DNA from 4 places in the Alteromonas sp. CI.11.F.A3 genome. Region 1 is predicted to be linked to each of the others. Evidence: predicted binding sites of a transcription regulator. Region 1 holds the regulator's gene; each other region holds the start of a gene.
The links. The regulator sigma-54, encoded in region 1, starts transcription at its own class of promoters, with help from an activator protein. The targets are predictions, from matches to a motif close to GTTGGCACGNNNNTNGNNT.
Positions count from the first base shown of each region.

Region 1 (7,382 bases):
CGGGATAGGCATTGTGTTTGATAGCGCCCCACAATTTAGTGAAATGTTAAACGATTCGTTACCAAAAGATGAAAGCGGGCATACTTTGATGGGCTGTTTTGGCATGTTTTGTCAGCGTGACGGCATGATCATTTCTTCTACAGAAGGTTGCCCTCAACACGTTGGGGAGGTTATTGAGATAGAATCATCTCTTTTAGGCTTAGCTAATGGTGAGAAAGACTCGCGTATTATAAATTACCAAGGGAAGAAATACGCAATAGGTATTGCTGCGTCTAAAGGGTATAGAGAATATAAGACAACGGGTGATTATCAAAATGATGTGGTGGCCTTCATCATGATGCCAAGCTAAATAACCTTAAAGCAACCTGTAAGCGATTGTCGCGGCTTTACATTAAAAACAGGGTCGCAGTGCCAAGGAATGCAAATATACCCACTACATCAGTGATGGTAGTGAGTATTACGCTTCCGGCTAGTGCAGGGTCTATTTTCAAACGTTTCATAATGAGTGGCAAGGTAGCGCCTGCCATTGCCGCGGCTATCATATTAACCAACATGGCAAAGGCGATAATGATGCCTAGCATGTAGTCTTGTTTCCAAAGTGCTATTACCGAAGCAATTAAGATTGCCCAAATCGCACCGTTTAAGAAACCGATAGATATTTCTTTGCTAATTAACCAGCGGGAGTTATTGGCATTAACGTGCCCAAGTGCCATACCACGAATAACGAGGGTGAGTGTTTGGTTACCCGCTACGCCGCCCATACTAGGTACTATGGTATTGAGTATGGCTAGTACAGCTAATTGGCTTAATGTGGCTTCAAATAAATCGCTTACCATGGCTGCCATTAGCGCGGTAACCAGGTTTACAGCCAGCCATACTGAGCGTCGCTTGGTACTTTGAAGTACGGGGGCAAAGGTATCTTCGTCATCGTCTAAACCCGCCATACTCATCATGGAGTGCTCGGCATCTTCACGAATAATATCAACCACGTCATCAATAGTAATTCGGCCGACTAAACGGTGTTTTTCATCAACCACCGGTGCCGATAACCAGTTATAACGTTCGAACAAGCTGGCTACTTCATCATCTGGCATATGAACAGGAATAGCTTCAGACTCTTCATCCATCACATCCGATACCTTGGCTTCGGTTTCTGCGGTAAGTAATCGCGTAACCGGAACGATACCGACTAAATTGTCAGTTCGATTCACTACATAAAAGGTATCGGTGTTTTCAGGTAATTCACCTTTAAGGCGAATATAACGAAGTACAACATCAATGGTCACGTCAGGGCGAAGAGTGATGGTATCGGTGTTCATGATGAACCCGGCGGTCTCTTCACCGTAAGACAGCGCTTGCTCAGCTCTGACTCTGTCTTGTGCATCCATTGAATCAAGAATGTCTTGCAGCACTGGTTCTGGAAGGCTGCTAAGGGTAACCGCTAAGTCATCGGTATCCATTTCTTCTAACGCGTCTACGACGTTGGCAGGCAGCATCTTGGTGATGATACCGTTACGTACGTCGTCAGAGAGTTCTTCTAGAATATCACCGTGGAAATCACCATCAATAAGCTCCCATAGTTCGTCACGGGTGCGGCTTGGGCTAGATTCGAGAATATGTGCAACATCAGAAGGGGGTAATTCCAGCAGAAGCTTACGTACAGAAACAAATTGGCCGTTAATTAACGCGCCATTAAGTGCCCTGAGTTGGCTTTGTACGTATTTTGAGACCAGCGCTTCTGCCACTGCTTTTGCCTAAAAATGGAATTCTTTATAACGATAGGATATCGCACTTGCCATGACGCTGTCATGACAAAAGCGCAGCGGGGACAGACAATTACAGCTTATATGATGAAATTATAAGCGGCTTTATACTGAAAATCGTAACACGGGCAGGCGCAGTATTACTCGTCTTCGTTAAAACGGCCTTCAATTAAGGTTTCAATGGCGTTTAATGCTGCTTCAGCATCATTACCTTCAACCACAACGTTCACCTGTTCACCTTGGTGGCTTTCTAGCATCATTAAGCCCAACACACTGTTTGCATCGGCTTTCTTATCGCCTTTAACCAGCACGATTTTAGCGTCAAATTGATTGGCTAATTGAACCAACTGGGTGGCGGCACGGGCATGTAAGCCCAGTTTATTGACGATAGTCAGTGTTTTTTCAATGGTCATTACTGGTTTAACTCGCGGTGGCGAATTTGTACATCAGGGTGCATTTCGCCAAAGGTTTTCGCTAACGATTGAGCAATAAATACTGAGCGGTGCTGACCGCCAGTACACCCAATCGCAATGGTGACATAACTACGGTTATTACGTTCTAAGTGAGGCAACCAGGTCGTTATTAAATTTTGAATTTGCCAAATGAATTTAGTTACCACCGGTTGAGAGCCCAAAAACACTTCCACAGGCGCGTCTAAGCCAGTTAAGTGCTTTAAATCTGGTTCCCAATGGGGGTTGGGTAGAAAGCGGGCGTCAAATACATAGTCGGCGTCTTTAGGTATGCCGTGCTTGAAGCCAAACGATTCGAACACCAATACTAATCGAGAGCTTTTCTTACCTAGAATTCGCTCGCGGATAAGTTCTGCGAGTTGATGGATGGTGAGCTTATCTGTATCAATATACAAATCGGCGCGCTCAACAATAGGCGCAAGCAAATCTGATTCGGCTTTTATCGACTCAGATAAGGATTTGTTGAGCTTGGCTAACGGGTGAAGTCGGCGTGTTTCACTGAAACGCTTCACCAGCACATCGTCGCTGGCGTCGATATACACAATGGTCATAGACCAAGACGAGGGTAGGTAATCTAAGATTTCTACCAAGTCAGCTGGATTTTTGGGCAGGTTTCTTACGTCGATACTTACCGCGACTTGGTCATATTCATCAACCACAGTATGGGTAAGGGTAGGGAGAAGGTTAACCGGAATATTATCTACGCAATAGTAGCCTAAGTCTTCAAGGGCACGTAGCGCAACTGATTTTCCTGAACCGGATCGACCACTGATAATAATCAGTTTCACCTGCATTTCTCCCTTTAAAATATGGTGCTGTGCTTTATTAGCTTAAAGCCGTAATAATGTCGTCACTGGTGGAGGCCCGCCTAATGGCTTTCACCGTTTCTTTATCACTTAGTTTACCGGCAACGGTAGCAAGTGTTTGTAAGTGACCCTCTGTTTTTTCTTCAGGTACTAACAAGGCAAAGAATATATCTACGGGTTGATCGTCAAGCGCATCAAAATCGATGGCAGGGTTACTGGTTACAATAATGGCGATAACGTGTTCTAAACCCGGCAATCGACCGTGAGGCAATGCAATGCCATTGCCAATACCCGTACTTCCCATTCGTTCGCGGCCAAGTAGGCTAGCTAAAACTGTGGCCTGATCGATGTCGGGATTATTTTTAGCGGCAATGTCGCTAATAATCTCTAGAATACGTTTTTTACTATTACATTGAACCGCACACTCGGTGCGGTCCAAACTTACTATGGCTTGAATTTCCATACTAATATTTAGTGCTTTTTCAGCTTTTCCTTATGCTTGATAACTTGCCTGTCGAGCTTGTCGATCATGCTGTCTATCGCCGCATACATATCTGTATTATGAGATGAAGCAAACACTTCTGCGCCGCTAAGGTGCATGGTGGCTTCGGCTTTTTGATTGAGTTTTTCGACGTTCAGGATGACATGCACATTAGATATGTGATCAAAGTGACGCTCTAGTTTGCTGAACTTAGTATCGACATAGCTACGCAAAGAGTCAGTAATTTCGACATGATGACCGGTAAGGTTGATTTGCATATTTCGTCTTCCTTAAATTATCAAGGCCTTTAGATAAGGCTTTTGCGTTGGTTTGACGGCGGAATCGATAACGATTCCCGGTATTTTGCTATTGTTCGCCGGGCAACTTTAATGCCTTGTTCGGCCAACAATTGAGCAATCTTGCTATCGCTTAATGGCTTGCTGGGCGTTTCCGCTGCCACAAGCTTTTTGATTAGTGCGCGAATAGCGGTAGATGAACACTCACCACCAGATTCCGTTGCCACGTGACTAGAAAAGAAATACTTCAATTCGAAAATGCCACGTGGAGTATGCATATACTTTTGCGTGGTGACACGTGAAATGGTGGATTCATGCATATCTACCATTTCTGCGACATCATTAAGCACCATTGGTTTCATCATTTCTGGGCCGTGCTCGAAAAAGCCCATTTGTTGCTGCACAATACAGTTCGCGACTTTCATCAAGGTGTCGTTTCTTGACTCAAGGCTTTTTATAAACCATTTGGCTTCTTGCATATGCGAGCGAATAAATTGCGAATCGCTGCTGTTTTTAGAGCGTCTGCTCATGGCAGCATATTGCTGATTTACGCTTAATTTAGGCAGGCTATCGGGGTTAAGTTCTACCACCCAACGGCCATTCTTTTTGTTTACCGAAACATCAGGAATAACGTATTCCGGCTCTTTGGTAATTAATGCACTACCTGGACGAGGATTCAACGTTTGCAATAAGCGCATGGCTTCGCGAAGTTGATCTTCTTTCAAACGGCTCTTACGCATTAACGTACGGTAGTCTTTGCTGCTAAGTAGATCTGAATACTCGTTGATAAGCTGTCTTGCTTCAGTAAGCCATGGCGTATCGTCTGAGAACTGGCGAAGCTGCACAAGCAAACATTCTTGCGGAGTACGTGAACCTGAACCGATAGGGTCGAACATTTGAATACGTTTTAGTACACATTCAACTTCGTCCATTTCCACCAATTCTTCAACATCGTCGGAATTCACTGACTCTAAAATCTGTTCAATGGGTACGTTGAGGTAACCAGATTCATCAATTGAGTCGATAATGGCGGTAGCAATTGCGCGGTCGGTATCCGAAAACGGCGTTAAACGCATCTGCCAAAGCAAATGGTCTTGAATATTGTCGGTAGTTTCTCCCTGAAACAGTTGGTCGTCATCATTATTAGATGGACCTGGAGCGGGTGCAGATGAGGCCGAGTAATACTCATCCCATGTGCTGTCAATTGGCAACTCGTCGGGAAGGTCATTCTTTTCAAGCGCATCTCCAGCTTCTAACGAATCGCTAGATGCAGTTGGAGCCGCTTCTACAGAAGGGTCGTCTCCATCCATGTTGTTTTTCTCAACAGGGTGGTCATCGCCGCCTTCTTCAACTTCTAAAAGTGGGTTTGAGTCTAGTGCTTCCTGAATCTCTTGCTGCAGGTCGAGCGTAGACAACTGCAGCAGCTTGATTGCCTGCTGCAACTGCGGTGTCATGGTAAGTTGTTGACTGAACTTTAGCTGTAAAGATGGTTTCATCTACGTCTTATTTTTAAACTCTTGTTGTGAATATACCCGTGTTTAAAACTGAAAGTGACAATTCGGTTACAGTAACTATAGCCTGAATTGTTCTCCTAGGTATACATCCCTTACTTTCTGATTACTTAAAACTTGTTCTGCCGTCCCTTGCGCGATGAGTTCGCCTTGGCTCACAATATACGCTTTCTCACACACATCCAGTGTTTCTCTTACGTTGTGATCGGTGATAAGGATTCCAATTCCTCTGTCACGAAGATGTTGAATGATCTTCTTTATATCATTAACCGATATAGGATCAACACCTGCAAATGGCTCATCTAGCAAAATAAATTGCGGATTGGCTGCTAATGCTCGTGCGATTTCTACTCGGCGACGTTCACCACCGGATAAACTCATACCCGTACTATTACGTATATGGTTGATATTAAATTCATCAAGTAGCGCATCGGCTTCTTGTTCTTGTTCTGCTGAACTTAACCCTTTACGGGTTTGTAAGATAGCCATGATGTTTTCAAACACCGTCAATTTTCTAAAAATCGAGGCTTCTTGCGGCAAATATCCAATTCCGCGACGTGCTCGTTCGTGCATGGGTTCGTGGGTTAATTCGCTGTCATCAATGCTGATTTTGCCCTTATCAAGGGGTACTAGGCCAACAATCATGTAGAAGGTAGTGGTTTTACCGGCACCATTTGGGCCGAGTAATCCAACGATTTGCCCAGTCGATACTGATAAGCTTACATCGCGAACCACTTGACGTGCTTTATACGCCTTTGCAAGGCTCTGTGCGCTCAACGTTGCCATGATTAGTTGTCGTCCGCCTTATCGCCTTCGTTATTCGATGACGCTTTACGTATTGCCTCAGGCGTAAATACGGTAGTTACTCTGCCACCTTCACCATCTTCGCCGCCTGTTGCAAGCAATTGTTCTGTGACCATGTCGAAGGTAATCTTGTCGCCTTGTACTTTACTGGTGTCTTGCTGTAGCTCGGCACTACCTTGTAAAGAAATAGTTCGGTTTACCACTTCATAGCGAATTTCATTGGCTTTCGCTGTGACGGTGGCACCGTCTTCAAGTTCTTGCGAGTAGCTAGCTGGTTTGCCGCGAGCAACGAATATCTCTCGTCCATCACCTTCGCTGGCAATAACTTCAACTTCATCGGCATTTATTACCAAAGAACCTTGGGTAATTCGTACATCATCTTTAAACAATGACGTTTTGTTTTTGCCGTCAACAAATTGCGATTTCGAGTCGACTTTAATGGGTTTGTTAAAGTCGCTTTCAGCCGCTATAGCCACAGTAGCGAATAGGCTAACAGCTAGGCTGGTCGCTAATGCTTTAGAGGCTAGGCGAATAAATGGTTTGTACATGGTCTATTAACTCGTATTCCTGGGTACGCAAATTGGCGTTAAACCCATTGCTGTTAATCACATATTGTAAGCCACGTATTTCCACGGGCTGATCAGATGTCATTTGCTTAGTGTACAGGTTTATCTCTATAAACGCTGTGCGTATTGTTCTTACAAAGTCATCGACACTTTGGTTTTCAATAACGACATTATTTTCTAGCTGTATCAATTCGTTATTGTACAAAGTACCTTCTGTCGCGGTCACTTCCCACGGAGACTGTGCATCGTCGGTATACAATGTATATCTGGGCTTTTGGAATAAAACAAAGCCCAATTGGTCGTAATGTTCCATCGACGCCGCAAATACTTTGTGATTTAACTGGCCTTCTTGATTATACAAGGTGGTCGTTAAGTTTTTGGCTTTGTAAGCGGGCTTTAATGCATCTAACCCCTGATTAGTCTGCTGGGTAGGATCTTCTTCCATCCAAATCGGAATATACATGGCGGATGCCAATATAAATAACACCGAAATACTTAAGCCTAATCGGTCAAACCCTAATACCTTCATACGCTAGCACCTTGAATACCGTGCAGCTTGTCGTTTGCTTGAAGTAGAGTGTCACATATTTCACGTACCGCACCGAAGCCACCTGGTAACGTGGTGATCCAGTTTGCTTGTTGTGCAACCGCAGGATGGGCGTCTTTTACCGCAATTTTTACACTA
Region 1 is NZ_CP136708.1:3,950,633-3,958,014, reverse strand. It holds gene R1T43_RS17040 (hypothetical protein) at 1-349, shown strand, start outside; gene mgtE (magnesium transporter) at 387-1,745, opposite strand; gene R1T43_RS17030 (HPr family phosphocarrier protein) at 1,904-2,176, opposite strand; gene rapZ (RNase adapter RapZ) at 2,176-3,021, opposite strand; gene ptsN (PTS IIA-like nitrogen regulatory protein PtsN) at 3,059-3,502, opposite strand; gene hpf (ribosome hibernation promoting factor) at 3,511-3,798, opposite strand; gene R1T43_RS17010 (RNA polymerase factor sigma-54) at 3,828-5,312, opposite strand; gene lptB (LPS export ABC transporter ATP-binding protein) at 5,388-6,113, opposite strand; gene lptA (lipopolysaccharide transport periplasmic protein LptA) at 6,116-6,679, opposite strand; gene lptC (LPS export ABC transporter periplasmic protein LptC) at 6,648-7,226, opposite strand; gene kdsC (3-deoxy-manno-octulosonate-8-phosphatase KdsC) at 7,223-7,382, opposite strand, start outside.

Region 2 (7,382 bases), 2.1 Mb from region 1:
AGGGATTTAAAATGAAAAATTATGCTATTAACACAGAAGTTGAATGGGAATGGGGTAAAGGTAGCGCCTCGGGTAATATTCGAAAGAAATATACAAGCGATGTTGAACGCACGATAAAAGGCTCATCAGTGAAACGTAAGGCCAGCGAAAATGACCCGGCTTACCTTATTGAGCAAGATGATGGTACTGAATTACTGAAATCGCATAGCGAACTTAAGAAAACGTCTTAACTTCTCTGCTATTTATTGCACTCATTATGATGCCCTCTTCTTTTTTTACTCAAAGCAATGTTGTAAGCATCGCGAAGAATTTGCTAGGCAAGTACCTATACAGTGAAATGAATGGTGTACGTACCGGCGGCATTATTACAGAGACTGAGGCTTATTCTCATAGCAATGATTTGGCAATGCAAAAGCATTTACTGAGGCGCCCTTCTTCTGTAAAAACATTGAAGCGCAACGGCGGCATTGCGTATATTTATAATGTTTATGGCTACCACAGTATGTTCAACATAGTAACAAACGGCGAGTCTTTTGCAGACTCTGTACTTATCCGGGCAATTGAACCGACGCAAGGACTAGATACCATGTTATCAAGAAGAAACATGAAGTCTGCCAACAAAAACCTATGCTCTGGCCCAGCTAAACTGACCCAAGCGCTCGCGTTGACGCCCTCTCTTAATGCAACATCAGTAATGAATCAAAACGTGGTTTGGGTTCAAGATGAAGGTAATGATGAAGGAAACAAAATATTAAGTGATGACATCACGTGTTCGCCGCGCATTGGTATAGACTACGCCGAAGATGACGCAACTTTACCATGGCGATTTACTCTGAAAAGGAAGGAGCTGTTCTAGGAGCTGGTGCAGGAGCTAATGCAGGCGCTTACGCAGACAAAATAGCGCGCTTATTTCACCACCTTGTGACGCTTAAACCGGGCAAGGGTATTAATAGATAAACTCCCCTGCCCCCTTTATTTACTCGTCTGTTTGCGAAGCGTAATGGTTCTGCATTAACCACGCATAGGCAGTAGTAAAAGCAGGCTCTTGAAACTGCTTCAAACCGGTTTCGGCAAAAGGCACTGCCATTGGGTTTCGGCGTAAAGATTCTTTAATATCAGTAGGGCTATATACCACAACGTTTAACCCCTCAATTAATTCAATAGCCGCTTCTAATTTAAAGCCAATAGAACTACCCGCAAATTTACCTTTGCTTTGACGCTGGCGAATGATCACGGCATCAATTTGGTAGTCTGCGACAAGTTTAGCAAACGTACTTTGAAAACTTTTTAACCCTTTGGCACTGCTGTCAGCTAACGTTAACCGACGCGTACGACAGTCGGGAACATGAAACAACCCATCTATCAGCGACAACAGACATACATTTGCTTCGTTACCTTTTAAATCTACACCACAGACTTTCATATCAATTCCTATTTACATTTATCAGCTATTATAACCTGTTTCACTGATAAAAATAGGAATGGGCTATTCGCAGTTAAGGGTAAACCGAAATACTGCCCACGAAAGCCAACAGTGTATTATTCAAACTTAAAAAATGTACTTAAAATCGCCAATATTTATAACGACTATTTAATACTGTTTAAAAAAAGAGTTAATATTAAATAAAATAAAAAATAATCAACAAAATGATTGCTTAACACGTGTTGCACTAAACCTAAAAAGTCAGAGCGCATTTTCCTTTCCGTTGAGTAAGCAGGAAATGAATAAAAACAATTTTTAGTGCGCCGTGTAAGCGTATTTTATTGCCCTTTTTTGAGGGTGAAGGTGATTCAGTTACTGAAAGGAAAGCACATGCGTCGAAGTTTTAAATTTATTCTTTTTACCTTTCTACTACAGAGTGTTGTTCACGCTCAGGAAATAGAAAGAGACTACCATGAAAATGGTCAGCTTAGATTCGAAGGTATATCCGTAGTTGAGGAAGGCAATTTAATAGCAAACTACAAAGAGTACTTCGACACCGGTGAACTTAGTATGCATTTTGTCACCGCACCTGAAAAATGGGGTATGCATAACTACAAAATAGTAAATTACGTCGCTCCAGGTCTGCTGTCGACAAAACATACTATGGAGGACGGACAATTACTCGGAGATTTCGTATTTAACGATTATTTCTCAAACGGTGATTTAAAAACACGTATCTCAGGTTCGTCAACGTTAACGCAATTGACTTACAAGGAATATCACAGCAACGGAATTGTTAAGATTGATAGTATTGTAGAGTTTAATAACGAAGCCAAAGAGCTAGAGAGCTTTATGACCGACGCTTCTGACTTTGCTATGGAATACATTCACCAAGATACATCAGGTTCTTTAGTTGAGTATCATCCAAACGGTAATATCGCTTATAAAGGCAGTTTTAAGGATGGTGAAGAAGACGGAGAAATTCTATACCTAACGGCTCAGAATGAAATCGTACAAAAATACACGCTCAAGAATGGAAAAAAAGTGGGTTTAGGTGAGGTAAATACGTTTTATGATAATGGCCAACTCAAAACGCATACAGATACATTCAACGGACTAGAAAGTGGTTTGTATGTAAGGTTCCACGAAGATGGACAACTGGCAGTGCGTGGGTACTACTCTCAAGAAAACATCGACGGTACCGGCCTTGAAAGCTTCAGGAAAGGCATTTGGAGATATTATAAATACCACCCAAATGGTAACTTAGCAGAAGAAACTACCTACATAAACGAGACCAAGTCAGGGAAATACCAAAAGCTTGATAGCACCGGCCAAATTTTAGAAGCCGGAATTTATTTAGACGGTGAAATGGACGGCGTTTGGGAGTTATACGATGAAGAGCGCGGAAGAACAATATACGGAAAGTACGACAACGGGAAGTTACTAAAAGCATCTTTCAACCTTTTTAACACGATAAAAGTGAAAAATACGTGCAACGAAACCATATCTGTTCTTACGTTCATAGAGGACGATTGGCAAATTAACGGTTGGATAAACGTAGCGCCATACACAACAAAAACGGTTTTAGAAACCCAAGCCGATGCTTATTTCATTTATGTAGAATCTGATTCGTACCATTGGGCAGGCTCAATAGAAAGAATATATCAGGATGAAGAATATAAGTTTGATAAAGTTGCTCTAGAGGACGATTTTTACAGCAGTTCTACGCAACTTATTAGTTGTGACTAATAAAGCGACAAAGCGATGGGCGGCGTACATTTAAGCAGTACTGCCCCCTTCTTTTTTTACTTTGTTTATCTTCCGTCTTGTATAGAAGAAGGCAAGTATGGCGCTTAGGATGACAACGGTAACGATGGTGTAAAACATAGACACCATGGGATAGCCCCACACCACAACCAGCATATAATTTATAAACGCGGGCACAACAAGTTGCCGAGCAATGCCTAAATACATAGGAAACATAGGTTTCTGCATGGCCTGTAGAATAGCCACACTTTGAAACAACACCACGTAAGCGTAAAAGGCTAACGTATCAATTCGAAGGTAGGTAACGCCTGTGTTTTTAATGGCGCTGTCGCTTGTAAAAAGGTTCATCGCCAGCGGCGATAAAAAATACATAATAGGGATAGACACTACCGCCATAAAGAAACCGATTAACAGTCCTTTTCGGTAGGTTTCACCCACGCGTTCATAACGACCTACGCCCATATTTTGACCCGCAATAGCCATTACCGCGCTATTTAAGCCTAGTGCAGGTAGCAACAAAACCTGCTCTAAGCGCAGCCCAACGGTGTAACCAGCTACATGTTCACTTCCAAATTGTCCAATAAGCGCAACGGTAATAAACCCACCTAGAATGATGGTGAGCATGTTAAAGCTGGCGGGCAATATTTGTTTAAGTAGTTCTTGCCACCGCGCTTTATCAAAGGCTGGCATAACCGATATGTTCAATCGCTTCATGAGTACTCGAAACAGATAGAACGCGGTAGCAAACTTAATAACAACAGTAGCTAGCGCTATACCGCCTACCCCTAAATCGAGTACGAAAGTGAAGAATGGGTTGAGCCCAAAATTAGCAAAAAAGCCAATCATAAGTGCGTTTCGGTTAGATTTGGTATCTCCTAATGCCATTAATGCGCCCGCAGCACCGAAGGATAAAGTGAAGCCTACCGAACCTGCCAGCGTTACCCATAAATATTCCATAGCGAGAGGTTCAATGTGAGATTCGGCGCCAAGTAATACAACAAGAGGCCGCGCAGCAAAATAGCCCAAAACAAATGATAGTGCGCTGAAGGCAATGGCAAGGCCGCTGACGTTATCAAGCCATCCTTTCACTTCGTGAGTCTCGCCTCTTCCTGCGCCAGGTGCAATCATAGCTGATGCCCCAGTTTGAATGCCAATACCAATAGATAGCAGTAAGAAGAAGACACTAGATGCAATGGATAAACCGGTAAGCGCATTATCTGACAAATAGCCAGCAAACCAAATATCGGTAAGGTTATACAATGTATTGAAGATCATGCCCGTTGATGCCGGGATAGCAAGCCGCAGCATGTGAGCGACTATTGAGCCCTCCGTTAGCGATGGTTCTGATTTGGTGACTTCTTGCATTACGCTTCTCCAGCTTAAACAAATACCAGCTACAACATATCGATTTTTTACGCCCGCTAGAAAAATCGAGGGAGAGTACATCAAAAGATACGTGCGCAGAATAATGTACGCAGATGTCTTTATTCAGTACCAAGAAATTTTTACAATTTTTTCGTAATATCGTTAACGTTTTTCGCAAGTACTCTTATCGAGGCACCAAAAGATACGATACTTTTTTATTTGCAACCAAGCTACAAGCCACGTTTTGACTGACTTTTAAACAATAACCTAAAAAGTTTGGAAAGTAGGCCTATGCTTTGCATTTTTAATATTAAGTCACATTAACTCACAAACTGAAGGGATACATTATGTTACGTTGGGCTTTGATATTTTTAGTTATTGCATTAGTTGCAGCAGTATTAGGATTTGGTGGAATTGCTGGTTCAGCAGCCGGTATCGCTAAAATCATATTCGGTATTTTTGTCATCTTACTCATCATTTCAATTGTGATGAATATGGTTAGAGGCAAAAAATAGACAATCACCAATTTAGCGATTGGTTTGAAGATTTATTTTGAGTCTGAATTAAACAGCCATTAGTCAATTGATTAATGGCTGTTTTTTTTCAGGTACGTAAGTTGTCGAATATATTACTGGTTGCCCTTTGCGAGCCTAAAACGCTGCATAGGAATAGCATTACCCTAAATATCCAATGGAGAAAATGATGAGTAATAAACAAATGATTACGAACGTTGGTATCGGACTTGCTGCGGCATCTGCAGGTATTCTTGCACGAAAAACGTTACAAAAGTCGTGGGAAAAGGTAACTAACGAACCTGCTCCTAAAGATAAGGGTAGCGAAAACACCGACCTTAAAGAGGCCGTCACTTGGGCGGTAGTGTCAGGCATTGGAGCGGGTATTGCTCGAATGGCAGTTCAGTATGCGCTTGATAAACGCCAATCTAAATAGCGCCTTTTAAATTGATATCTCTTATAAATATCGGCATTTATAGGAGATATCAATACACTGGGTACCAACAAAAAAATCAAGATAATTGAGACATTTACGCTCGAGCACTTTTACTATAAGAAATTTTATAGTCGCAATACGTATACGATGTAAGGTAGCTATTTTCATAGCCCAGCGAAACATAAATAATTTTAGGTTTGAAACATTACGTTGTGAACTTTTCGCTATTACACTATTGATGAGCCTTTCTTAACATTTCATTTAGGCTTCGTAAATTAGTTAATACTGATCATTTTGATACTGTTGCATGCCTTCTAAATCAGAGTATTCGTTTCTGTTCTCAACCGCTGTGTTTTTGATAGCTTTGTGGCGATGTTGAGCCAAAGGCAGTCAAAAGTAGAACGGAAATATAAGGTATAGCGTAAGCGTATTTATCCTTGAGATCATCACTCACCTACTTACTATCCCTAAGATTGACTGTATTAATAAAGGTATCAATTTTTTTCAGATAAGCTTTTCTATCGACTGAAAATGTATCGCAATGTCCCCCATCTTCAACCAAATATAGGTCACTATCTGGGTTCGACGATGCTGCAAAGATTGATTTCCCCATACTGGCTGGGATATTTTCATCTTGTAGTCCGTGAATTACCAATAAGGGTAAATTGCTTTGTTCTACTATATTTGGAATATCAAATTTAAGGTTTTCATCCAACTCTACACTAAACAAGGATCCAAATGTTTTACGTGATTTAAATAGGTCAATCATGTCAGTTTCGTTGGTTATGCCGCCTTCGATTATGAGCCCTTTGACTCGTGGGTCCTTAGCCGTCTCTGCTGCCATTACAGAGCCAAGAGACAGGCCATAAAGAAAGATATCTTGCTCTTTAGAAATAGATTCAATTGCTGTGATTGCGTCCTCTTTCATATTAGTGAAGTTAGCTTTACCTTCACTTTTACCAAAGCCTCTATAATCGATGGCTAGGACATTCACATTTAAGTCGCTAAGCGTGTTTAATACTCCAAACCATGGCTGTTTGGTTAAATTCAGGGCATTCCCATGAAAAATAACAACAGTCGTAGAGTTTGTTGAGTTGCTTTTCTCTAACGCAAAGAGTTTTGAGCCATCTTCAGAGAGAAGCTCAACCGGTCGGTAGGCTAATTGAAGCGTTCTTAAATTTTCACTATCTATCTCTTTAGATGGTGATGTAATCATATCTTCGTTTACTGTTATTGAACATGCCGTGGTAACTAATATAAATATGAACGCTATTAGTATTTTAATTTTTTTCATTTAATTTGCCTCTGAAATTAGTAAGTTTCTAAATTTTAAGATGATAAGGTTGCCCACATGACGTATTAACAGGAATAGAGAAATCGCAATAACTAGATAATGAAGAAGGACTAAGCCACCTTTTAGATAAGCAGAAAATGAATAGATACTTTGATTGAGTAGTTGTTCGATAATGTCTGGGCCGCGAAACAGGGAAAAATTTGCCATAAGAGCGAATGAAACAGCAAAGAAGGTCACCAATAGCAGCGCATATATAACGTGAATCACTTCAATATTATCAAGGCGTTTCATCCTTGAAAAAGTTTCACTCAACAAGTCGTCTTTCTTTGACAGGTCGTTAAGAAGCCAATAACCATCATTTCTAAAAAATGGAATCAGGTTAAAACATATGCCAATTAAGTTAAGTACTAAATATTTTTCTACCGCGGGGAAATAAGGCTCTAGTAAAATAAATAGCGTAGCCACTGCAAACTGTAAGTAGATACCTGATATCGCAATCGCCGCTTTTTTCGATCTAGGTAAAATATGCAAATTTGATACATTTGCATAAAATACTGGTATAAAAAAATTCATACCAAAACCAAT
Region 2 is NZ_CP136708.1:1,365,178-1,372,559, reverse strand. It holds gene R1T43_RS05815 (DUF2945 domain-containing protein) at 12-230, shown strand; gene R1T43_RS05810 (DNA-3-methyladenine glycosylase) at 257-856, shown strand; gene R1T43_RS05805 (DUF3010 family protein) at 977-1,423, opposite strand; gene R1T43_RS05800 (hypothetical protein) at 1,814-3,172, shown strand; gene R1T43_RS05795 (MATE family efflux transporter) at 3,203-4,555, opposite strand; gene R1T43_RS05790 (DUF1328 domain-containing protein) at 4,903-5,070, shown strand; gene R1T43_RS05785 (DUF4235 domain-containing protein) at 5,258-5,503, shown strand; gene R1T43_RS05780 (alpha/beta hydrolase) at 5,958-6,797, opposite strand; gene R1T43_RS05775 (hypothetical protein) at 6,798-7,382, opposite strand, start outside.
Region 2: a site for sigma-54 is predicted at 4,839-4,857, ahead of R1T43_RS05790 (DUF1328 domain-containing protein). Genes of this name have one in related genera too.

Region 3 (7,382 bases), 400 kb from region 1:
CATACAAGTACCCGGTAAGATCCCGTCCATCGAGGTAACGAAAACCACGTATTTGTTCTACCATTTCTACGTGTAATCGCAGTAAATCCATCACTTCGATACCGATGGCATGACAAATATCTAACCGATCAGCCCTAATTTGAATAAACAAATCACAGGGCATAGTAGGCGCACTTCTGTCCTCACACTGCATATCAGGGAAAGGCATCAGTTCTACTGGAATTAACCCTGGGTACACTTCAGTCCAATAACCGGTTCCAATTGCCACAACGCCGGTCACCATGGCTTCGTAGTGCTCTGACTCAAAGTGTTCGAATATATCCAACACCCGGGCAAGCTTCGCCCTTACCGCCTCACAATCGTCATCAATAACGTTAAGCAGTAAATATTGCGCATGTAAATTAGGTTCTGCGCAAATCCCTTTTTGTGGTTGTGTCATGGGCACTCTTATTGTTATTTAACCATGGCGAACAATGAAACAAGTGTGTATTAATAACCCGCTGCTTGTCCATCTTTTCGGCTTTCAGAAGCCCCAAAGTAAACCTTTCGCTTATCATCCCACATTATGGCTTGATAACCCCCAAAAGCGCCAACAACACGCTGCAATGTGTGTCCCCGCTCCATTAACTCTCGCTGCACTGTTTCATCGAAGCCAGATTCAAGGCTGATATAACCGCCATCACGCATCAACTTACCCGTTGGAGTACTAGAGCCACTATGTAAAATACGCGGCGCATCACCAGCTTCTTGTAAATTCATGCCGAAATCGAGCATATTCACGATAATTTGTGCATGCATTTGAGGCTGTGTGCCTCCGCCCATAACGCCAAAGCTTAAAAACGGCGCACCATTACGAGTAACAAATGCAGGGATAATTGTATGAAATGGGCGCTTTTCAGGCTTAAGTTCGTTGAAATGCCCTTCTTCTAGCGTAAACATCTCACCTCGATTTTGTAGTACAAAACCAAGCCCTGGCGGTGTCATACCTGACCCCATACCGCGATAATTACTTTGAATGAGCGATACCATGTTACCGTCTTTATCGGCCACCGTTAAATAAACTGTATCGCCATCGTAAATACCTGCATCTACACGCTTTGCGGCCCTATCATCGTTAATAAGCTGCTGGCGTTTGGTGGCGTAATCTTTGGAAATTAACCACTCAACGGGAATGTCATTAAATGCGGGATCAGCATAAAATTTTGCGCGATCTTCAAACGCTAACTTTTTAGCTTCTACGAAGGTGTGGATGTAATCAGCAGAATTAAACCCCATGCCTTCAATGTCGTAGCGCTCTAATACATTGAGTATTTGTAATGCCGCAATGCCCTGCCCATTAGGGGGAAGCTCCCATACATCGTAGCCACGATAATTCGCCGATACCGGTTCTACCCACTCTGACGTATGCGATGCTAAATCGGCATAAGAAAGATAGCCACCTTGGGATTTCATATAGGCATCAATATTTTGCGCAATGTCACCCTTATAAAAAGCATCTCGCCCACCAGTTGCAATTTTTTCGTAGGTTACCGCAAGACCAGGGTTCTTAAATACATCCCCTTTTTTAGGGACTTTTCCATTAATAAGAAACGTTTCTGCAAAACCATCGTAATGACCAATTCTGTCATTGTTCATTGCTAAATAATAAGCAACCAGTTCAGAAACTGGAAAGCCATTCTTTGCATATTCAATGGCCGGCGTAAGCAAAGCCGTCATAGGCAATTTGCCAAACTTTTCATGGAGCATAAACCAGCCATCTACTGCCCCAGGCACAGACACTGGCAGTGGGCCGAATTTAGGTATTTGCGCTAAACCTCTATCGTTAAACACTTGTTTGGTCAGTAGCTTTGGAGAGCGGCCCGATGCGTTCAACCCAACTAACTTGTTTTCCTTGGCATCCCATACCATTGCGAATAGATCGCCGCCTACACCTGCCCCTGTAGGTTCAACAAGCCCCAGCATAGCGTTCGCAGCAATGGCAGCATCTACGGCGCTTCCGCCGCGTTTAAGCACGTCCAGAGCCACTTGGGTTGCAAGCGGTTGGCTCGTAGCGGCCATACCATGTTGCGCAATAACTTCTGAACGACTCGCAAAAGGCGCGCCGGTAACTCTATCGTACCCATAAGCCATTTGACTGACACACAGTAGTAACAAACATCGCAACAGCATGATTTATTATCCTAATAAGAGAACAAACCTAATTTAGCATTATTGCTAACTAAGTAAATTATCAATAGTTTAGCGTTATTTTTAACTTTATGAAAAACGAAAAAAGCCCCGCAGATGCGGGGCTTAAGATTGGTGATACAGGCATTATCGTTATTATAAGTAATTTTGCCTGTTCAGACTTCCTTACGTACGGCCGTTGGTGAAGTCAGGATAAGCTTCCAGACCACATTCACTCATATCAACACCGTCGAATTCTTCTTCTTCAGTTACACGAACACCAATGACGGCTTTAATCGCTAACCAAACAACTAGGCTTACTACAAACACCCAAACAAAGATGGTAGCAGCACCAATTAACTGACCAACGATGCTTGAACCGTCGTTAGTGAATGGAACAAGGATAAGACCAAGTAGACCAACAACACCGTGAACAGAGATAGCACCTACTGGATCATCAATTTTAAGTTTATCTAACGCTACAATGCTTAGTACTACTAAGATACCACCAAGGCCGCCGAATAAGGTTGCTTGTAGTGGCGTAGGAGTAGAAGGCTCAGCAGTAATAGCAACCAAACCAGCTAGTGCACCGTTAAGGGCCATAGTTAGGTCGGCTTTGCCAAACATAATGCGTGCTAAGATAAGCGCTGCAATACAACCACCCGCTGCTGCTGCGTTAGTATTCATAAATACAATCGCTACCGCGTTTGCACTTTCAACTGTTGCAGTAGCTAGTACTGAACCACCGTTAAAGCCAAACCAACCCATCCATAAAATGAATGTACCTAGTGTAGCTAGTGGAAGGTTAGCACCTGGAATAGCGTTAACTTTACCATCAGCAGTATATTTGCCTTTACGAGCGCCAAGTACCAATACACCAGCTAATGCTGCGGCAGCACCTGCCATGTGAACAATACCCGAACCTGCAAAGTCAGAGAAGCCAAGGTCACCAAGGGTGTACATGCCAAATACAGCTTCGCCGCCCCACGTCCAAGCACCTTCCATAGGATAGATGAAACCAGTCATTACAACAGCAAACGCTAAGAAAGCCCAAAGCTTCATACGCTCAGCCACTGCACCCGAAACAATAGACATTGCCGTTGCAACGAATACCACTTGGAAGAAGAAATCAGCAGAAGGTGCATACGTTGCTGCATCTTCAGCAACACCTGTTGCGCCGTCACCCATAATTCCACCTAGGAACGGGCTCCACTCGCCGCCACCATACATGATGCCGTAGCCGCAAATCATATACATGGTGCTAGCAATGGCAAATAACGCGATATTTTTAGTTAGAATTTCTGTCGTGTTTTTAGCGCGTACCAAGCCAGCTTCTAGCATGGCGAAACCTGCCGCCATCCACATAACTAGTGCACCGCAGATTAAGAAGTAAAAGGTATCTAGTGCATACCCGAGTTCAAATGTAATTTCCATTATGCTTTTCTCCGCAAATTAATCGTTTTGGCTTACAACGCGTCTGTGTCTGACTCGCCAGTTCGAATACGTACGGCTTGTTCAAGGTTGTAAACAAATACCTTACCGTCACCAATCTTGCCAGTCTTGGCTGCGCCAACGATGGCTTCTACCAAGCGATCTACCTGGTCGTCCTGAACAGCAATTTCCAGTTTGACTTTAGGTAAGAAATCCACTTGATATTCCGCTCCGCGGTAAAGTTCAGTGTGTCCTTTTTGACGTCCGAAACCTTTCACTTCGGTAACGGTAAGACCGTCAATTCCGATTTCTGAAATGGCTTCACGAACATCATCTAGCTTGAACGGCTTGATGATCGCTGTGACTAGTTTCATGAGTTGCTCCCAGTTTTTGTAATGGTTGTTTTGCACATTTCGTGTCTTGTACAGGGAAGTAAACCAAGAGATGTGCCACAAATAATTAGCAATTAAAAACAATAAGTTAACTAAAACGTGATGCATTTTGTTTACATTTATCGCACCATCATGGTGCATTGCGCCATCAATGCCCGATTTTAGAGCGTGGTGAGTTAAATTAACTGAAAATAGCGATGAAATTAGGATGGAACTAATTGGTGACCTTGCGGGTCAGTTATTAGGTATGACAATTATCACACCTATTATAGCGCCTGAGTATGTGCCTGAACGTGCGCAGGTTTTTAATGCGAATAATAAGAGGAAGCTCGCAAAAGGCTTACTTATCTCAACCCTTTTACACCTGATTGGGTTAGTCATAGTGATCTTCTCTACTACGTTTGAAAGCGGTGTGACACCAGTACATAAACCTGCTCCCATTAGTGCAACCTTGTATTTCCCAAAAGTCAGTGTAGAAACAACCATTACTGAGACACCTGAACCCGAAAAAACCACGCCTCCCGTTAGTGAGGCTAAAGCACAAGAACGCCCTCCAGAAAAAGTGATTGAAACTACCGAACAGCTAAAAGTAGTAGAGACTCAGCCAGTTGAAGCAACACCTACTGACGCTAAACCCACAGAAGCTAAACAAGACAAGTCTGCACCAACAGAAGCACTCGCGCCCACCATTTCCAATACTCAAGCTACTATCGACTCCTCAACGAGGAATCAGCAAGCTGGCAGTTTAAACTTGTCTCCACGAGCCAGTGCCTCGCAATTTTTTAATCAAAGAGAGCAAGAAGAAATTGCTGAGGAAGGCTTAAGAGCGGCTGAAGCACATAGGCAGAAAATAGAAAGCCCAGATCTTGTTGATACGCGAAAAGGCGAAGAGGACAGAAGCTATTATGAAAGGCCGGTGAAAAAAGTAAATTGTTCTGGCACTACTAACAAAGCGCTTACCGTTTTAAGTGGTTGGACGGGCGGTACACTTGAATGTAGCAAGGGCAGCGACTACGACCGCTTTATTGAGGCTCGCGTCGCTAAAGAACCTGTGAAAGACTAGCCGCTTAGGCTCTAAAACCCTTTGAGTTCTTTTGATTAATTAGGCTCTTGTCGCTTGGCGAAGACGATGCTTCATAATAAGCGCAGGCACAGCATTGCTAATTAGCGCGCCAATCATAATAAGCACTATTGCCATTGAAATTGCGGCAGACAGTGTACTTATTCCAAACAAAAATAACGCAATACTGGAAATGACAGGCGTGGCGAAGCTTAAGCTCGCTAATAATTGTCGATTACCAAATTTGAGCCCAATGTCCCATAAGTAAAAGGCGCCTCCTACAGGCCCAAGCCCTAATAGTATTGCACTTACCCAGGCGTAAAATGAAAGATCCCAGTGGCTCGACTCTAGGGTTAGGTGGGAACCCAGCGCTAGCGCTGCCACGGCAATGGATATCCAGCCAATGTCTTCAACATCGCTCTTTGTGTCAGCCATAAACCACGAATAGCCAGACCAGATTAAGGCGCAGATTAATGCCAGCCCGTAGCCCAAAGTGTATTCGCTATTAAACTGAATGCTTTCACCCCCTGTGACTAAAATGCCGCAACCAATAAACCCTAATGCACCTCCTATCACTGCAAACACCCGTTGGTGCGCGTTAGCCACAGCAATACCCAGCATCAATGGCCAAAGGTAGGCAATAAGGCTTGCTTCAATGGGCGGTGCGTAGCGAAGGGCTAGGAAATAGCAAAAGTGAAACCCAAATAAACCACAGGTAGCCACTATCCATTGGGTAAGTGTTAATTTAGGTAATGTAAATAACGGCTCTCGCTTAATTAATCGCTTTAAAAAAAGTAATAACGCAGAAACTGAAAAGCAGATAAAAAGTAACTGGAAAGGCGGCACTGACGATGCGTAAACGCCCAACACTGCTAATACGCCCCATGAAATGATGGCTACAAGCCCTATAAACGTTGCCATTACTTGCTCATTGTTAAAATTAAAGAAGCCTAAGCATACCCGTAATTGCATATACATTCTGTGCAGAAAAGGCGGCATGATTGATTTGAAAGCCTGCTTTTCTGTTAAACGTTACTGTGTTTGTAAATGCTTCGCTTTAACCTATTTAGCCGCCAAATACTGCACTAATGAAAGGTGCTGATTAGAGTTAGCTACGAGGCTACTTTTATGGCTATCTTTGTGGCTATCGGCGTTTGAAGTGTGTAGGTGGCATGCCCACATGTTGTTTAAACCGACGAGTAAATGCCGACACATCGTCATACCCCACGTTTACAGCCACCGCAATAATAGGCATATCTGTGTTACTCAGTAAGGCCCGTGCTTTTTCCATACGCACATTAATCAGGTATTCCCTTAGCCCCATCCCCGTACTTGCGATAAAGCGCTTTTTGAATTGTGTTGCTCCCACACAGGCAATTTTAGCAAGCGACGCTATAGTGTGAGGATAAGCGACATCTTGGTGAATACAAGAAAGCACGGGAGTAATACGCTTATCAGTGGCAACACCCCGCTGCTGCTGGGCTAGAAGTGTCGAGAACAACCTTATCATGGCATCATTTTCATCATCACTTATATGATGCGTTAGCTGCACTTCCACGTACGCTAAAAACGCCTGCATGGGTGTGCTTATTCGAAAAGTGGGAGCGCCGCCAGCCAATAAAAAGCCTTTAGCGGGAAGAGAGCCATCAGCTGATATGGAGCCTTCAGCTGATATGGAGCCTTCAGCTGATATGGAGCCATCAGCAGATATGGAGCCATCTGCAATATTACTCGGCACTGTGTGTAAATCCGCTACAATAAATTTCGCCTGTTCATCAGCAGTAAAGCCATGTATGAACCCAGGTGCTATACAAATTCCCTCTCCTACTCCTACGCTCCCACTAAAAGTATCAAGTGCAATATCGATATGTCCGTTAAGCGGCAATACTAACTGGTAATAGTCATGAGCATGCTTACACATAGTGCGGGTATAGGAACGAATAGATAATGACGGCTTCACGTTACCTCACAGTCATGCATAGCGCTTTAAGTTTACGTGCCTCTTTTAAAAATCATTAGGGCACAAAACGCAATGCGTTAAAAATTAACGAATACTTTTTATACCTTAACATTGCCAAGCTATGACAGTGCAACGTATGCTGCATTTTTGGCTTTTTAAAGGAATGTGATGTGGCCGCTGCGAACTTATTAGCCCTTCTCGATGATATCGCGACATTAATGGATGACATTGCTGTTATGTCGAAAGTGGCAGCAAAGAAAACTGCTGGTGTTCTGGGTGATGATTTGGCGCTTAACGCTAACCAAGTACAGGGCGTGAAAGCTGACAGAGAATTACCCGTTGTGTGGGCCGTAGCGAAAGGCTCATTGCTGAA
Region 3 is NZ_CP136708.1:4,353,687-4,361,068, forward strand. It holds gene R1T43_RS18745 (Dyp-type peroxidase) at 1-439, opposite strand, end outside; gene ggt (gamma-glutamyltransferase) at 490-2,169, opposite strand; gene R1T43_RS18755 (ammonium transporter) at 2,353-3,600, opposite strand; gene glnK (P-II family nitrogen regulator) at 3,633-3,971, opposite strand; gene R1T43_RS18765 (hypothetical protein) at 4,198-5,052, shown strand; gene R1T43_RS18770 (DMT family transporter) at 5,092-5,970, opposite strand; gene R1T43_RS18775 (AraC family transcriptional regulator) at 6,194-7,009, opposite strand; gene R1T43_RS18780 (DUF808 domain-containing protein) at 7,180-7,382, shown strand, end outside.
Region 3: a site for sigma-54 is predicted at 4,033-4,051, ahead of glnK (P-II family nitrogen regulator). Genes of this name have one in related genera too.

Region 4 (7,382 bases), 270 kb from region 1:
GCTTGAGCAACAGAAGCATTGTTAGAAGTCGCTTGTTGCTGTTGCGACTGCTGTGTCTGATTCTGTTGCGAAATTTTAGTATTATCAACGGGAGTTTTTGGTAACCCATTGTTTACATTGTTAATTGCCATAATATTTCTCCACTACCTTTTCGCCTCTGTATAAGTTATCGGCACAAGCCTTCTTTTCTTTAGGCTTTTATACAACGAAAACGTAGTTTTTTAGCACGCTGAACTACAAGTGTACCACGACTTCTTGAGCGCTGGCGACTTCCGCTATGACAGGCTTTTGGCTACTGGCATTGAGTACCTTTATGGTATCGCCAATAACACCATCTTGCTGTGCTATTCCTGATGTTTTAACCGCCATTCCACCAAGTGATGCGCGAATGGTAATTCTATCGCCTTTGCACACAAAGCATAGCATATTGGATTGCACAGCTTGGCCATCAACAATTCGACGCTTCATTCGAGCGCCAATTAATGCATCTACATCGGTAAAAGCACTATAACGAAGGCGCTTTATATCTACCGATGCCAGCGTTAAATTAGACGCAGAGAGCACGGTGCCCGGGCTAACCGCGCCAGATGTAACCACAATTTCTTTCGTTCTCGTGACTTGGGCACTGGTAAACAAGTACCAATCATTATTTCCACAACTTACCCGCACCGAAACATACGATTGGTTCAACGATTCATCAGACGCATGAAATTGAAATCCTGTGGGGCACTGAGGAATATTAATTCTTTCGTCTACTTCAGCAATGCTCACAGCAATATCGGTGTTTTCATCGTGTATACTAAGCGCCGACAACAGGTATTCTTCTGCGCCCTTATTCACTACATCGTGCATTGTTTCAGCGTAACTGTAAGGCGCTAAAGCAACGGCCACCACAACAGTGAAAAGTGGCAGACGAACTCCTGTAAGCCAAGATTTTACGTTTTTTAAATTTTTCATAGTCACTTTTCGTGTTCACTTACTGAGTTATTGTCTATGCTTATAAGACAAATTAGGTTGAGACAATAACTTGCGTACGTCCGTGATTAAGTTGTACATGCAGCGAAACCGTCATTTTTCTGTCGTTTGACCTGCATACATTTAGTGATATTGTCTATTCTCTTTAGTGAAGGCAATGATCATGCCCAGTATTAAAAAGAGGTGAGATATGTCGGGAATTTTAGACTCGGTTAACCAACGAACCCAATTAGTTGGTCAAAACCGTCTTGAGTTATTGTTGTTCAGGCTTAATGGCCGTCAACGCTTTGGTATAAACGTGTTTAAAGTACGTGAAGTGCTCCAGTGTCCACCACTGACTTCAATGCCGAAGTTGAACTCGCTAGTTCGCGGAATAGCACATATTCGTGGGCAAACTATTTCTGTAATCGATTTAAGCATGGCGACGGGGGGTAAGCGTATTGAAGATTTATCAAACGCGTTTATCGTTATTGCTGAATACAACCGTTCTGTACAAGGTTTTTTAGTGGGCGCTGTAGAGCGCATTATTAATACCAACTGGGATGCCATCATGCCGCCTCCTCAAGGGACCGGCCGAGCGAGTTATTTAACCGCTGTTACTGAAGTAGAAAACGAATTAATTGAAATTCTCGACGTAGAAAAAATCCTCAATGAAATTTCACCGCTTAATGCAGAAGTAAGCGCCGATGTTGCTGAAGGGCTTTCTACGGAAGGTAAAGAAGACAAAATTATCTTCATTGCAGACGACTCAGCCGTGGCAAGAAACCAGGTCAAAAAAGCGCTAACCTCACTTGGGTTAGAAATTGAGCTGGCAAAGAATGGTTTAGAAGCGTTAAACCGCTTGAAGGAAATCGCTGAAGAATATGGTGATATTACCAAGCGAATTGGGGTGCTAGTGTCTGACATAGAAATGCCAGAGATGGACGGTTACACCCTTACGGCGGAAATCAAAAATACACCAGAACTTCAGAAGCTTCATGTTGTACTTCACACTTCTTTGAGTGGCGTATTCAATCAAGCCATGGTTCAGAAAGTGGGAGCGGATGACTTTATTGCGAAATTTCACCCCGATGAACTAGCGACAGCAGTTCAGAAGTGGTTAATGACGGATTGTGAATAACGGAGCGGTAGGGGTTGGATAATAAAAATGTGTCGCCGGCAAGCTATGAAAAGTTTCGGCACTTCCTCGAGAAACAATGTGGAATAGTACTCGGGGAAAACAAGCAATACCTTGTAAGAAGCAGGCTTGCGTCTTTGTTATATAAGCATGACTATGACAATACTGATGCGCTTATTGATGTAGTGGTAAAGGGTTACGATCGTAACCTTTTACAAAGCGTCATCGATGCGATGACCACAAATGAAACATTGTGGTTTAGAGATACCTATCCATTTGAGTTGCTACAACGCGATTTACTTCCTCAACTAGCAACGAAAAATCAAAAGCTTAGAATTTGGAGTGCAGCTTGTTCGTCTGGACAAGAGCCTTACTCTATTGCTATGTCCATTCTAGAGTTTCAAAAACAGCGACCAGGATTGCTTAGGCAAGGGGTTGAAATTATAGCCACTGACCTTTCTTCTGAAATGCTAAATAAGTGTAGCCAAGGGCTATATGATGAACTTTCGCTAGCGAGAGGGTTATCGCCACAACGCAGGGCTATGTTTTTCCAGCCTCATGAAAGTGGGCAAATGCAGGTTAAGCCAGAAGTGCGCAACATGGTTTCATTCAGAAGTTTGAATTTGTTAACCTCCTATGCAGCACTTGGCCGCTTTGACATCGTTTTTTGCCGCAATGTGCTGATTTATTTTTCGGCAGATGTGAAACAAAAGATACTGCAACAAATTGCCGGACAGCTGCAACCTGCCGGTGTCCTTTTCCTTGGCGCGTCTGAATCTATCAGTGCGGCAAGCGATACATATGCCATGATCAAATGTAATCCTGGCTTGTACTACCAAAAGAAATAACCATATAACGTACTGAATTTTATGTAATAGTTCAGGTTTTCACCGGTTCATCCCTCTTTTTTATACAGTGCCAATCTTCAGGTTGGCATCTGCCTTGCTAGTAAAATTCTATAATAGTTAATTCGTCATTCTTTATTCACGACGTATTTTTGGAATTTCGCAGCTAGGAGTTTTCAATATGGCCATTAATCTCGACAAGTTAGTCGGGTTTCATCAGTCGGCGTTAGCAATACGCACCGACAGAATGGAAGTCATTTCTGGAAACCTAGCGAACGCCAATACCCCTGGTTATAAAGCTAAAGACATCGACTTTAATAAAGCGATGGAGTCAGCCATGAGCGCCCAAGAAGGGCAGCACAAATTAGGTGGTGGTAGCTTAGCAAGAACACACGATAAACACATAGGTGGCGATATATCGTCGGTAGCATCAAATTTTGAAATGCAATACCGCATACCCACTCAACCGGATACCGGAGACGGCAATACGGTAGAAGTACAGGCAGAACGTAACCGCTTTTTAGATAACGGTTTACGCTATCAAGCCACACTTGAGTTTATTAATAGTAAAGTTAAAGGTATGAAAAAAGCCCTTAGTTCTGGAGGCCAGTAATCATGAGCTTATTTAATGTGATGTCAATTTCCAGTACCGGTATGGAAGCTGAAAATGTTCGTTTAAACACCACCGCGAGTAACATTGCTAACGCGAACTCGGTAAGCAGTAGTTATGACGAAACGTACCGTGCAAGACATCCTGTGTTTGCCGCTGAGTTACAGCGAGCCATGGGCGATCAAAGCAAGGGTGTGGGTGTTGAAGTTAAGGGAATTGTAGAAAGCGATGCGCCTTTGCAAGTTGAGTATGCTCCGCATAACCCAATGGCTGACGAAGAGGGTTATATTTATAAGCCGAACGTAAACATCGTTGAAGAAATGGCAAATATGATGTCGGCGTCAAAAGCCTATGAAACCAACGTTCAGGTTGCTGATACCACCAAACGGATATTCCGTCGGGTACTGCAGCTAGGACAAGGGCAATAAGTTGCCGCATAGGTAATGTGAGGAAAATACTGTGACCACAATTAACAACACCACTGGCCTGAACAACGAACTCTACTGGCAAGAAGAGACGGTTCCGGTTGTCGATGGAACAGAGCAGCAGCTTTCGCAAGAAGACTTTTTTGCCATGTTAACCGAGCAATTAGCGAATCAGGATCCTACTAAACCAGTAGATAACGATCAGATGGTAGCGCAAATGACATCATTCACTATGGCTGACGGTATTTCTCAGTTGAATGATAAGTTCGAGTCATTCGCCGCCTCGATGACATCTAACCAGGCATTGCAAGCATCCAGCTTAATAGGTCAGAACGTGTTAGTGCAGGGCAACGTAGGGCATATGTCTAGCGACGCTGCTGGGGTATCGGGTGTTGTGGTTAATGAGCAAAGCGTCCAAAACATGACGATAACCGTTGAAAATCAATACGGTGAAGTGATTAAGACCATTGATGCTGGCACACAAGCCGCTGGCAACATTCAGTTTGAATGGGATGGCAAAGATACCCAAGGCAATGATATGCCAGCGGGCGACTATGTAATCAGTGCTACAGGCGAATTAAACGGTGAAGGCGTTCAATTGAATACTGCCATTAATCGTCATGTAGGAAGTGTTAGCTTGGCCGGTAGTGGTCAGGGCGTAATTTTAAATTTAGATGGCGAAGTCAGCATTAGTCTTGACGACGTTATTCAAATCGGCAGTTAGCAGGAGAAAGAAGCATGTCTTTTAATATTGCACTAAGTGGCGTAGCTGCCGCACAAAAAGATTTAGATGTAACCGCGAATAACATCGCAAACGTGAATACTGTTGGCTTTAAAGAGTCTCGAGCTGAATTCGGCGACGTGTACGCCACATCATTATTGGCTGGAAGTAAAACCAAGGTGGGCGACGGTGTTTTGACACAAGATGTAGCTCAGCAGTTTTCACAAGGTAGCTTACAGTTTACCAATACTGCACTTGATTTAGCGATTACTGGTAATGGTTTCTTTGCCACGGTTCCTGATGAAACCTCACGAGACTTCTCGTTTACCCGTGCCGGTCAATTCAAGTTAGATGATGACAATTATGTGGTTAACAGTAACGGCGACTTACTTTTAGGTTTCCCCGTTAACTCAGACTCTACCAGCTCATCGGTTGCATTAAGTACTACAGAGCCAGTACAAATCCCAGATTCATCAGGTTCTCCAGCACAAACCTCAGAAGTTGATATCCGTATGAACTTACCTGCAGGTGATCAGGGGTTAGATCCAGCAGCATTTGACCCACAAGATCCACTTACCTACAATGCGGCAACCTCGGTAACAGTTTACGACTCATTAGGCGACAGCCATGTGATGACTTATTACTTCGTTAAAGATGTGGCGGCAGACAATGAATGGTATGTGGCGACAGCGGTAGACGATCAACTTACTGATTTAGTGAATTCTACCGGTACTGATTCCGACCCTACTACAGCGGTAAACTCGTTGGGTACTAACACAGGTAACGGTGTTACAGCAGCTAAACTTGTGTTTTCTCAAGGTGGTGACTTTATTGGAATTGAATCACCAGATGGCATTCAAACTACCGATTATAAACTAACGACTGAAGCGCTTGGTTCTGCTTTATCAAACGGCGCGGATGCGACGCAGCAAATTGGTATCGATTTCAACTTAGACCCTTCAAATGCGACTACTGTTGAGCCTACACAATACGCATCGGCATTCGAAGTTACGTCATTAGAGCAAGATGGTTTGCCAGTTGGTCGATTAACAGGTATTGATATTGGCCCAGATGGTTTGGTTCGAGCGACGTTTTCAAACGGTACGTCTGAGCCTATCGTACGTGTGGCGTTAGTGAGATTTGCCAATGAGCAGGGCTTAACCCAGCAAAGCAGCACTGAGTGGAAAGAAAGTATTCTCTCTGGTGAAGCATTAGCGGGTGAAGCAACTACCGGTACGTTTGGTGAGATTAACTCATCAGCGCTAGAGCAAGCTAACGTAAACCTAACCACTGAGCTTATCGATATGATTATTGCACAGCGGAACTTCCAGGCTAACTCTCGAGCACTTGAAGTGAACAACTCACTTAACCAGACTATCCTGAACATCCGATAAACAGTGATGTTTAACTAAAAAAAACCGCAACTTTGTTGCGGTTTTTTTGTATCCACTTCTATTTGTGCATGTTGGCACTGGGATTGCAAAACCTGTATATGGTTTAACCAGAGTCAAAAGTCAGTCATGGACAAACTTCTCTACATTGCTGCCAGCGGTGCATCTCAAGACCTTCTAGGTACTGGGCTTCGTGCCAATAACTTGGCTAACGCGCAAACAACCGGGTTTAGAGCTCAGTTAGAACAGGCAAGGTCAATGCCTGCCTACGGCGAAGGTTTGCCGTCTCGCGTTTTTTCAATGACCGAAAGTCCGTCAAACAACTATGAATCGGGCCCTATGATTCAAACGGGTCGTGATTTAGACGTTGCTATCCAAGGCGATGGCTGGTTTGCCGTTCAAGACGACAATGGCCAAGAAGCTTATTCTCGTGACGGTAACTTTAAGTTGGGTGACGACGGTATTTTGACAGATGTGCACAATCGCCCGGTTTTAGGTGATAACGGTCCAATCTTTCTTCCTGTACCACTGGATAACCTAGATATTGGTATGGACGGCACCTTGTCAATGAGACAGCTTGGCGCACCAGCAAATGTGATTGAAGATGTTGGCCGGCTGAAATTGGTTAAACCGAACTATGCCGATATGGAACGTGGCACTGATGGTTTATTTAGAATGGAAGACGGCACGGTAGCGCCAGCAAACGCTGGTGTGAAAGTGATGTCTGGCATGTTGGAAGGCTCGAACGTAAATGCCGTTGATGAAATGGTCAACATGATAAGCCTTCAGCGCCACTACGAGCTTCAAGTGAAGATGATGAAGCAAGCTGACGAGCTAGATTCTCGCGGCAACCAGTTACTACGCATTCTATAGATTAGTTAACAATTTCGTTATACGAACTTAAAAGGTTAGGAGGTCGCCATGCACCCAGCATTGTGGATAAGTAAAACAGGTCTTGATGCCGCGCAAACAGATGTCGCGGTGGTATCGAACAACCTGGCTAACGCATCAACGGTAGGCTTTAAAAAAGACAGAGCAATCTTTGAAGACTTGCTTTATCAAAATATAAACCAACCTGGTGGCCGTTCATCAGCTGATACTGAATTACCGTCTGGCCTTATGTTAGGTTCTGGTTCAAAAGTGGTATCAACGCAAAAAGCGCATACCCAAGGTAACTTGCTAACCACTGATAATGCATTGGATATGTCTATTCAAGGGCGCGGTTATTTCGAAATATTACAGCCTGATGGCACCATTGCGTATTCAAGAAATGGTCAGTTTTCAATGAATGACCAAGG
Region 4 is NZ_CP136708.1:3,677,962-3,685,343, reverse strand. It holds gene flgM (flagellar biosynthesis anti-sigma factor FlgM) at 1-131, opposite strand, end outside; gene flgA (flagellar basal body P-ring formation chaperone FlgA) at 235-957, opposite strand; gene R1T43_RS15940 (chemotaxis protein CheV) at 1,166-2,095, shown strand; gene R1T43_RS15935 (CheR family methyltransferase) at 2,110-2,940, shown strand; gene flgB (flagellar basal body rod protein FlgB) at 3,119-3,550, shown strand; gene flgC (flagellar basal body rod protein FlgC) at 3,553-3,975, shown strand; gene flgD (flagellar hook assembly protein FlgD) at 4,007-4,696, shown strand; gene flgE (flagellar hook protein FlgE) at 4,711-6,087, shown strand; gene R1T43_RS15910 (flagellar basal body rod protein FlgF) at 6,214-6,957, shown strand; gene flgG (flagellar basal-body rod protein FlgG) at 7,006-7,382, shown strand, end outside.
Region 4: a site for sigma-54 is predicted at 6,158-6,176, ahead of R1T43_RS15910 (flagellar basal body rod protein FlgF). Genes of this name have one in related genera too.